DNA from 2 places in the Shewanella sedimentimangrovi genome. Region 1 is predicted to be linked to the other one. Evidence: predicted binding sites of a transcription regulator. Region 1 holds the regulator's gene; the other holds the start of a gene.
The links. The regulator sigma-54, encoded in region 1, starts transcription at its own class of promoters, with help from an activator protein. The targets are predictions, from matches to a motif close to GTTGGCACGNNNNTNGNNT.

Region 1 (5,393 bases):
TCAGCAGCAAGGTGAGTGCCAGCTACATGGAGCATTTCCAGGCCAGCAACATTACCGAATTCACCGAGCCCGTGTATCTGATTTACCCCAATGAAGGTGCGGCCCAATGGCGTCTGTCCGCCGGTCGCGGCAAGCTCAGCAAAAACAGCGGCAAGGTGGTACTGGAGCAGGACGTGCAAATCCAGGCCATCAGCCAACAGGAACCGCTGCAAAATCTGTCCACCAGCTATCTGGAGCTGGATTTGAACACTATGATAATGACTTCGGATAGGCCAATTCTGGTCTTAGGCAACGGATTCAATGTCACCGGCCAAGGTCTGTACGCCGATCTCAATGCCCAGGAAGTCAAACTGCTCAGTCAGGTAAAAGGAAGCTATGAACCCAAGTAAAACCCTGCTGGCACTGGCACTGTGCCTGTGCACCACCATGGCCACAGCCAAAAACAACGACCTGTTGCAGGAAGTGAAAATTGCCGCCGCCACCCAATTTGCCGACATCAAGAACAAGAGGGTGGTCTATGGTGGGCCGGTACTGCTGACCCAGGGCAGCCTGAAGATTAACGCCCAGGAACTCAGTGCCTATACAGATGAAGCCACGGGACAAAGGGTATTGGTGGCCAAGGGCCAGCCCGCCACCTACAGTCAGACCCTGGATGACGGCCGCGAGGCCAGCGCCAGCGCCAATGAGATTAGCTACAACATGGACAATCGCACCATGACGCTCACGGGCAATGCCAAAATCGAGCAGGAAGGTAGCCAGGTCAGCGCCGACAAAATCGTCTATGACATTGAAAAGCAGCAGCTGAAGGCCGACAGTAGCCAGAAGGGTGACGAGCGGGTAATTACCATCATCAAGCCCGAGAATTACCAGGAACAGCTGGAGCCCAAGCCCGAAGAACAGGATCAGAATAAGGAGCCGGTTCGCCAATGACGGAACTGACCCTTAAGGCCAGCAACCTGGCCAAAAGCTACAAGAACCGCACCGTGGTCAAGGACGTCAGTCTGAGCGTGCGCACCGGCCAGGTGGTCGGCCTGCTGGGTCCCAATGGCGCCGGCAAAACCACCACTTTCTACATGGTGGTGGGGTTGGTGAAAAGTGACAAGGGCAGCATCCATATCAACGAAGACGATCTGACCCTGGACCCCATGCACCTGCGGGCCCGCAAGGGCATAGGCTACCTGCCCCAGGAAGCCAGTATTTTCCGTAAGCTGTCCGTGTATGACAACATCATGGCGGTACTGCAAACCCGCAAGGAGCTGGACCAGGATCAGCGCGAAGAGGAACTGGAGCAGCTGTTGGAAGAGTTCCACATCACCCATATCCGCGACAACATGGGCATGTCCCTGTCCGGTGGTGAACGGCGCCGGGTCGAAATCGCCCGGGCCCTGGCCGCCAATCCGCGCTTTATTCTGCTCGATGAACCTTTCGCCGGCGTCGATCCTATTTCGGTCATCGACATCAAGAAAATAATTGAGCAGCTCAAGAGCCGCGGCCTCGGCGTATTAATCACAGATCACAACGTCAGAGAAACCCTTGATGTCTGTGAAAAAGCCTACATAGTCAGCCATGGCAACCTCATCGCCGAAGGCACCCCTGCCGAGATTCTGGACAATCAGCAGGTGCGGGCGGTGTACTTGGGTGAGCAATTCAGGCTATAGTTAAATTTAGCCTGATCTCTATCTCATTAAGGAAGAGTGCAACTGGCCAGCAGTTCACAAAACTGATAGAAAACAGCTTTCTGATAACAATAACAGTCAAGGATCCGCAGTAGATGAAAGCGTCACTCCAGCTCAAGCTGGGCCAACAACTGACCATGACGCCGCAATTGCAACAGGCCATCAGGCTGTTGCAACTTTCTTCACTTGAACTGCAACAGGAAATTCAACAAGCGCTGGATTCCAACCCATTGTTGGAGCTGGACGATGACCAATTCGACAGCCAGGAGCGCAGCGATTCAGACCACAGGGAGCAGGACGACTTCTCCGAGCCCGTCACCGCCAGCAGTAACGATGACAGCTCCACCCTGGAAACCTCCGACGCCCTGACCCAGCAGTCCATGCCCGATGAATTGCCCATGGATACCACCTGGGACGAAGTGTTCACCGCCGCCCCTGCTTCCGGCAGCGGCTCCATGATGCGCGATGATGATATGCCCTTCCAGGGAGAGACCAGCGACGGTCTTTATGAACACCTGGAATGGCAAAAGAACCTCACCCCTTTCTCAGACACCGACATGGCCATAGCCACCGCCATCATAGACGCCATAGATGAACGCGGTTACCTGACCCAGACCACGGAAGACATACTCGAAGCCATGGGCGACGATGAAGTGGAGCTGGACGAAGTGGAAGCCGTACTTAAGCGCATCCAACACTTCGACCCCATAGGGGTGGCGGCAAGGGACCTCAGTGAATGCCTGCTGATCCAGCTGGCCCACTTTGCCGCCGACACACCACACCTGGAAAACGCCAAACTACTGATCCGCGACCATCTGGATCTGATTGCCGCCCGGGACTTCCGCACCCTAATGCGTAAAACCCGTCTGAAGGAAGATGAGCTGCGTGAAGCCATAGTGCTGATCCAGAGCCTCAATCCCCGTCCGGGCGAACAGGTCACGTCCGGCAAGGACGAGTACGTTATCCCCGACGTCTCTGTGAGTAAGAAAAATGGCCGCTGGGTGGTGGAGCTCAATCCCGATTGCATGCCCAAGCTCAACGTCAATCAGCATTACGCCGCCATGGCCCGCACCAGTCGCAGTCAGGCCGACAGCCAGTTTATCCGCGGCCATCTGCAGGAAGCCAAGTGGTTTATCAAGAGCCTGGAAAGCCGCAACGACACCCTGCTCAAGGTGGCCAATTGCATAGTGCAGTTCCAGCAGGGCTTTTTCGAATACGGTGAAGAAGCCATGAAGCCCATGGTGCTGAACGACATAGCCGAAGCGGTGGAAATGCATGAATCCACCATTTCCAGGGTGACCACCCAAAAGTACATGCATACCCCTCGGGGCATTTTCGAATTGAAATATTTCTTCTCCAGCCATGTCAGTACGGAAGACGGAGGAGAATGCTCGTCTACGGCCATCCGCGCCTTTATCAAGAAGTTGGTGGCTGCAGAAAATCAGAAGAAACCATTGAGCGACAGCAAAATGGCGGAACTTCTGGCGGAACAGGGAATCAACGTTGCTAGACGTACCATTGCAAAGTACCGTGAAGCAATGCTGATCCCGCCGTCAAACCAGCGTAAAAGCTTATAACTCACTGTAAATACTGGAGGAAAGTGTCTATGCAAATCAATCTGACTGGGCACCATATCGAAATTACAGATTCACTGCGTAACTATGTAGAGAGCAAATTTACCAAGCTTGAACGCCACTTCGAACAGATCAATAATGTGCACGTTGTTCTCAATGTTCAAAAAATGCAGCAGATTGCAGAAGCCAAGCTGCACCTCAATGGTGGTGAAGTGTTTGCCACGTCTGAGCATGAAGACATGTACGCCGCCATCGACGCTCTGATTGATAAATTGGATCGTCAGGTCATCAAACACAAAGAGAAACTGACTAAGCACTAAAAGATGGAACTGAGTACCATCCTGAGGCCGGAGTGCACCACCTGTGCCACTCCGGGCAGTAAGAAAAAGGTACTGGAACTGATCAGCGATATCGCCAGCGCCCAGTACCCCACCCTCTCTTCTCAAGAGATCTTCGAAAGCCTATTGGCCCGAGAAAAAATGGGAAGCACAGGCATAGGCAATGGTATTGCCATCCCCCATGGCCGCCTGAACAGCATAGAGACCCCGATCGCCGTGCTGGTCAAATGTGAAGAGGCCATCAGCTTTGACGCCATAGATAAACAACCGGTTGACATACTGTTTGCGCTGCTGGTGCCATCGGACCAATGTCAGCAGCACCTGAGCACACTCGCCGCCATGGCAGAAAAGCTCAACGACAAGCAGATCATCAAGCAACTGCGCAAAAGCCAGGATGACGGTGAACTCTATCAGGTGATCACCGGATGAAACTGGTCATAGTCTCGGGGCGTTCCGGTTCGGGCAAATCCGTTGCCCTGAGGGTCTTGGAAGACCTCGGCTATTACTGTGTCGACAACCTGCCACTGCCGCTGATAGGCCCCTTGTTGGCCCAGCTGAAAAGCAGCAATGAACTGGTGGCCATCAGTGTCGATGTCCGCAACCTGCCGGAACAGCACAAGGTGTTGGAACAACAGTTGGCCGCCCTGCCCGAAGGTACCGAGCTGATCAGCCTGTTCCTCAATGCCAGCGACAAGGTGCTGCTCAAGCGCTACAGCGAAACCCGCAGACTGCACCCCCTGTCCAAAAGCAAGATGTCCCTGGCGGACGCCATCAAGCTCGAGGGCAAGCTGCTTGAACCCCTGTCACAATTGATGGACCACTACATAGACACTTCCAAACTCAATGTCTATGAACTCAGTGATATGGTGCGTGAAATCCTCCTCGGCCGCAGCGAGAAGGAGCTGGTGATCATTTTCGAATCCTTTGGCTTCAAGCATGGCATGCCGGCGGAAGCCGACTTTATGTTCGACGCACGTTTTCTGCCCAATCCCCATTGGGAGACTGCACTCAGGCCCCTGACCGGCCTCGATGAGCCGGTACAACAGTTCCTGGAACGCCAGGTGCTGGTGAATAAATTTATCTGGCAGATAGAGAATCTGCTGGAAACCTGGTTGCCCCATCTGGAGCGCAACAACCGCAGTTACCTCACCATAGCCATAGGCTGCACCGGCGGTCAGCACCGCTCGGTATATGTCGCAGAACAATTGGCCAAACGCTTCAGCAACACCAAACACAAGGTCGAGGCACGCCACAGGGAGCTTAATCTTGCCAAGGCTTGAACGTGATATCACCATAGTCAATAAACTGGGCCTGCACGCCCGTGCCGCCACCAAAATGGCGATACTGGCGTCCGAATTCAAGGCCAGCGTGACCCTGATCCAAGGCGACAAACAGGCACCGGCGTCCAGTGTGTTGGGACTGCTGATGCTGGAGTCCGGCATGGGCAAAACCATGCGCATAGTGGCCGAAGGTGAAGATGCAGAGCAAGCCATGGATGCCCTGTGCAACCTGGTCAAGGCCCGCTTCGACGAAGACTGCTGAGTCAGCTCACTCACTGCGGCATTCGACCGCAACGCTTCCCCCTCCTGCTGTATCAATAAATTTGTTACCATAAGCCCTTCTATTCTTGGGGGAAGATGCCATGGCGGTAGAGCTGCTGGACAATGAACAAACGGAACTCAGGCTCAGCCAGCTCAACCAGGCACTGGGCAGCGGTATGTTTGTCCATGTGCGGCAGATGTTGCTCAATATGGCCGCCTCCGACATCGCCCTGGTACTGGAATCCTCGCCGCCGCGCACCCGCC
Region 2 (5,393 bases), 740 kb from region 1:
TGCGGCCAAGTCTATGCTGCAACAGACACTCAGGATGGGAAGATAATATGACGCACAGCGCAGGAGGTCATAAGTGAGCCTCGTTAACTCAGTAGGTCAGACGCCGGCCAGGACCCAGTCCAGCAGTGGACAGGTTCAGAGCAGTTCCGGCAACCCGTTTCTGGACAATATCAGGCTGCAGGGAGAACCGGCAGAGCCCGAAAACAAAAACCAACAGCTGGACCAGGACGATTTTTTTGCCCTGCTCAGTCAGCAGTTGTCGATGCAGGATCCGTTCAAACCTGTGGACAACGATCAGATGATCGCCCAGATGGCGTCCTTCTCGACCGTGGATGGGATCTCCAAGCTCAACGACGAGATACTTAACCTCAACGGCGTCATGTCTTCCAGTCAGGCGCTGCAGGCGTCGGGCCTGGTGGGGCAGAAGGTATTGATCCCGTCTTCGACCGGTTACCTGTCGGCTGCGGATCCGGAAATTCGCGGCGTGGTCAGCACCCCCGAGGTGATTAAGGACATCACGATTCGTATCGAGGATGACAAAGGTCAGTTGGTGAAGTCTTACACCATTGACGGCAGTGCCGGCGGCAACGTCGAAGTGGCCTGGGATGGCTTGGATAAGGATGGCAAACCGGCCCCGGATGGTGCTTATACCATCAAGGCCAGCGGCAAGGTGGATGGCAAGGCCCAGGAATTGCCTGTATCTACCTATGCCCACGTATCAAGTGTGTCTCTGGGAACTGCGGCCACCGGCGCAATTTTGAACCTGCGCGGTATCGGCGGCATTAAATTGGCGGACGTCCTGGCGGTTTCTGAAACCTGACCGGACTTGGATTCGGGTCAAGGCCCGGGATGAACAGCTTAATAGAGGTGAATTATGTCTTTTAATATTGCACTCAGTGGTATCGCGGCGGCGCAAAAAGATCTCAATACCACGGCCAACAACATTGCCAACGTCAACACCACGGGCTTCAAGGAGTCCCGTGCCGAGTTTGCCGATGTGTATGCCAACTCCATTTTCTCCAACAGCAAGACCACAGTGGGCGGCGGTGTGACCACCACCCAGGTGGCCCAGCAATTCCATCAGGGCAGTTTGCTGTTTACCAGTAACGCGTTGGACATGGCCATCAGTGGAGGTGGTTTCTTCGTGACCGCCTCTACAGCCGGCTCCCAGGATTATTCCTTCACCCGCGCCGGTGCCTTCAAGGTTGACGCCAATAACTTTATGGTGGATTCCGCCGGTAACTTCCTGCAGACCTTCCCGGTAGACAAGGACGGTAACTCCACTTCTGTGAGTTTGACCACCACCAGGCCGGTGCAGATCCCCGATACCGCAGGCAGTCCTGTGATGACGGAAAACGTCGGTATCCAGATGAACCTCAATGCCGGCGAGAAAGCTAAGGACCCTGCGGCCTTTAATCCGGATGATTCGGATAGTTACAATAACTCCACTTCGGTCACCATATATGACTCCCTCGGTGAGCCCCATATTCTGACCACCTATTTTGTGCGCCCTGAGAACGGTGCCTATACCGGGGTGAACAACTGGGTAACTTTTTATGCCCTCGATGGCCAGCAGGTGGATCTGGGCGGTGCCGCCGGTACCTATAACACCGACTCAGATGGTGACGGTGCGCCCGATGACCTCAATGGTGATGGTGTCCTTGATACCACCCTGGCCCAGACCGCAGGTGGCTGGCGCGGTGCGGTGATAAGCTTCGATTCCGCCGGCGCCTACACCGGCAGTAATCCGGCGGTGATCACTACCGAGGCCCTGGGGGTGTCGGGAGCAAGTGTGCTCGGCCCCGGTGCCGATGGTGCCCAAACTTTGACCATCACTTATGGTAATCCGACCCAATATGCCTCGGCGTTTGAGGTGACCGAACTGACCCAGGACGGTACCACGGTAGGACGTCTGACCAACGTGGAAGTGGGCGCCGATGGTTTGGTTAACGCCAGTTACTCCAACGGTTCGACCGTGCCTTTGGCTCGGGTGGCACTGGTGCGCTTTGCCAACGAGCAGGGTCTGACCCAGGTGGGCAACACCTCCTGGAAAGAGAGTCTGGCCTCGGGCCCGGCCCTGGCCGGTGAAGCCAACAGCGGCACCTTCGGCAGCATTCGTTCCTCGGCCCTGGAGCAATCCAACGTGGACCTGACCACAGAGCTGGTGGACCTGATTTCGGCCCAGCGTAACTTCCAGGCCAACTCCCGTACCCTGGAAGTGAACAATACCCTGCAGCAGACAGTACTGCAGATCCGTTAATCCCCAAGCTAAGCGTTGCCGCCCCGGCGGCAGCGCTTTTCCGCCCAGGTGGCATACCTGGAATATTCCCCAATCTTTTCCTTCGCTTAATATTAAACACCATTGCTCAATTTTTTGGCATAACTTTTGCTTTTCTTTAGCTATGCAAAAAGTTTGACGGAGCAGCCGGTGGATAAACTTCTCTACATAGCCATGAGTGGTGCCAAGCAGAACATGAATGCGCTGGCATTGCGGGCCAACAATTTGGCCAACGCCAATACCGACGGCTTCAAGGCCGATCTGGAGCAATCCAGGGCCATGCAGGCCTTTGGTGAAGGTTTGCCGACCCGGGTGTTTTCGATGACCGAAAGTCCCCAGGCCAATTTCAGCGCCGGTCCCCTAAAAACCACGGGACGGGATCTGGACGTGGCGGTCAAGGGGGATGGCTGGATTGCGGTGCAGGCGGAGGATGGCAGTGAGGCCTATACCCGCTCCGGCAGCCTGAGTTTTGACGCCAACGGTCAGCTGCTCAACGCCTCCGGTAACCCCATCATGGGTGACACGGGGCCCATAGTGTTGCCGTTGCCCATCGATAAGGTGGAGATAGCCCAGGATGGCACCATCACTGTCCGTCCCCAGGGGGCAACCGCCGAAGTCATCGAAGAGGTGGGCCGCATCAAGTTGGTCAACCCCGGTAACGGCCAATTAATGCGTGGCGCCGATGGTCTGTTCCGTCTTGTTTCGGGTAACAGTGCCGCAGCGGCTCCCGAGGTGACTCTGGAAAGCCGGGCCGTTGAAGGCAGCAACGTCAACGCAGTACATGAAATGGTGTCTCTGATTGATATTCAACGTCAGTTTGAGATGCAGGTAAAAATGATGAAGACCGCGGAAGAGAACGACAAGGCTTCCGCGGCCCTGATGCGCATTAGCTAACAGGAGATTGGATTATGCATCCCGCGTTATGGATCAGTAAAACTGGCTTAGATGCCCAGCAAACCGATATCGCCGTGATATCCAACAACGTGGCTAACGCCAGTACCGTTGGTTACAAGAAGAGCCGTGCCGTTTTTGAGGACCTGCTCTATCAAACGGTTAACCAGGCCGGTGGCATCAGTGCCTCCAACAACAAGCTGCCCAACGGTTTGAACATAGGTGCCGGTACCAAGGTGGTATCGACCCAGAAAATGTTTACCCAGGGCAATATGTTGACCACGGACAACTCGCTGGACCTGATGATTGAAGGTCCGGGGTTCTTCGAGGTGCAAATGCCCGACGGCACCACGGCCTATACCCGCAACGGTCAGTTCACCCTGGATGATGCCGGACAGATAGTGACCTCGGGTTCAGGTTATGTGCTGCAACCGGCCATCACCATCCCGGATGATGCCATCAGCATTACCGTGTCCCAGGAGGGCGAGGTGTCGGTGAAGACACCGGGCACCGCCGAAAACCAGGTGGTGGGTCAGCTGACCATGTCTGATTTTATCAACCCCTCGGGCCTCGACCCCATGGGCCAGAACCTGTACCTGGAAACCGGCGCCAGCGGTACTCCCATTCAGGGGACTGCATCGCTGGATGGCATGGGCGCCATTCGCCAGGGGGCACTGGAAACCTCCAACGTCAACGTGACCGAGGAACTGGTGAATCTGATCGAAAGCCAGCGGATTTACGAGATGAACTCAAAAGTGATTTCCGCCGTGGATCAAATGCTGTCCTACGTGAACCAGAACCTCTGAGGAGTCTGCATCATGGTTAAGTACCTGATTTTGGTTGCTGTTGTGCTGCTTAGCGGTTGTGCCAGCACGGAACAGAAACCGATCCCGGACGATCCTTTCTATGCGCCCGTGTATCCGGAGCCGCCACTGACCCAGCTGGAGCCGACCGGTTCCATTTACCAGGATGCCCAGGCTGCCAGCCTGTATTCAGACATTCGTGCCCACAGGGTGGGCGACATCATCACTGTGGTGTTGACCGAATCGACCCAAGCCAAGAAAAGCGCCAACAACGAGATTAAAAAGAGTTCGGACATCTCGGTGAACCCGCTGTACGCCGGCGGCAAAAACGCCACCATCAACGGTATTCCTTTGGATTTTGGTGCCAGTGACAGTGCCGACACCAGCCGTGAAGCGGGTGCCGATCAAAGCAACAGCCTCAAGGGCAATATCTCCGCCAATGTGATGCAGGTGCTCAATAACGGCAACCTGGTGATCCGCGGCGAGAAGTGGATCACCATCAACAACGGTGACGAGTTTATCCGGGTGACCGGCATAGTCAGGGCCCAGGATATTCGCCCGGACAACACCATTGATTCCACTCGCGTGGCCAATGCCCGCATCCAGTACAGTGGCACAGGGGCCTTTGCCGATTCCCAGAAAGTGGGCTGGCTCAGCCGCTTCTTCCTCAGTGACTGGTGGCCCTTCTAAGGAGAATCACGATGAAATTCAAGATGATTATGGCCACAGCCCTGTTGGTGTTATCACCTTTGTCACAGGCCGAGCGCATCAAGGACATAGCCAATGTCCAAGGGGTCCGCAGTAACCAGTTGATAGGTTATGGTCTGGTGGTCGGTTTGCCCGGCACGGGGGAGAAGACCAGCTACACAGAGCAGACCTTCAAAACCATGCTGAAAAACTTCGGCGTGAACCTGCCGGACAATGTGAAGCCCAAGATTAAAAACGTCGCCGTGGTCGCTGTGCACGCCGATATGCCTCCTTTTATCAAGCCCGGCCAAACCTTGGATGTGACAGTGTCCAGTCTGGGGGAAGCCAAGAGTCTGCGCGGTGGCACCTTGCTGCAAACCTTCCTCAAGGGGGTAGACGGCAATGTTTACGCCATCGCCCAGGGCAGTTTGGTGGTCAGCGGCTTCAGCGCCGAGGGCCTTGACGGCTCCAAGGTGATCCAGAATACCCCCACTGTCGGTCGTATACCCAACGGTGCCCTGGTGGAACGCAGCGTGGTGAGCCCCTTTGCCACAGGTGATTACCTGACCTTTAACCTGCGCAGCGCCGATTTCTCCACCGCCAAACGTCTGGCGGATGCGATCAATGAACTGCTGGGCCCCGATATGGCCCGTGCCCTTGATGGTTCCTCGGTACAGGTCAGTGCGCCCCGGGATCCGTCCCAGCGGGTGTCATTTCTGGCGACCTTGGAAAAT

Region 2: the regulator sigma-54 is predicted to act here: its motif matches at 2,374-2,392, upstream of flgF (flagellar basal-body rod protein FlgF).

What each region holds. Positions count from the first base shown of each region.
Region 1 is NZ_CP071502.1:3,527,181-3,532,573, forward strand. Features, by position in the region: gene lptC (LPS export ABC transporter periplasmic protein LptC) at 1-389, shown strand, start outside; gene lptA (lipopolysaccharide transport periplasmic protein LptA) at 376-930, shown strand; gene lptB (LPS export ABC transporter ATP-binding protein) at 927-1,658, shown strand; gene JYB85_RS15750 (RNA polymerase factor sigma-54) at 1,772-3,253, shown strand; gene hpf (ribosome hibernation promoting factor) at 3,283-3,570, shown strand; gene ptsN (PTS IIA-like nitrogen regulatory protein PtsN) at 3,574-4,017, shown strand; gene rapZ (RNase adapter RapZ) at 4,014-4,868, shown strand; gene JYB85_RS15770 (HPr family phosphocarrier protein) at 4,855-5,130, shown strand; gene mgtE (magnesium transporter) at 5,231-5,393, shown strand, end outside.
Region 2 is NZ_CP071502.1:2,791,355-2,796,747, reverse strand. Features, by position in the region: gene flgC (flagellar basal body rod protein FlgC) at 1-46, shown strand, start outside; gene flgD (flagellar hook assembly protein FlgD) at 74-820, shown strand; gene flgE (flagellar hook protein FlgE) at 875-2,260, shown strand; gene flgF (flagellar basal-body rod protein FlgF) at 2,429-3,172, shown strand; gene flgG (flagellar basal-body rod protein FlgG) at 3,187-3,975, shown strand; gene flgH (flagellar basal body L-ring protein FlgH) at 3,988-4,662, shown strand; gene JYB85_RS12170 (flagellar basal body P-ring protein FlgI) at 4,674-5,393, shown strand, end outside.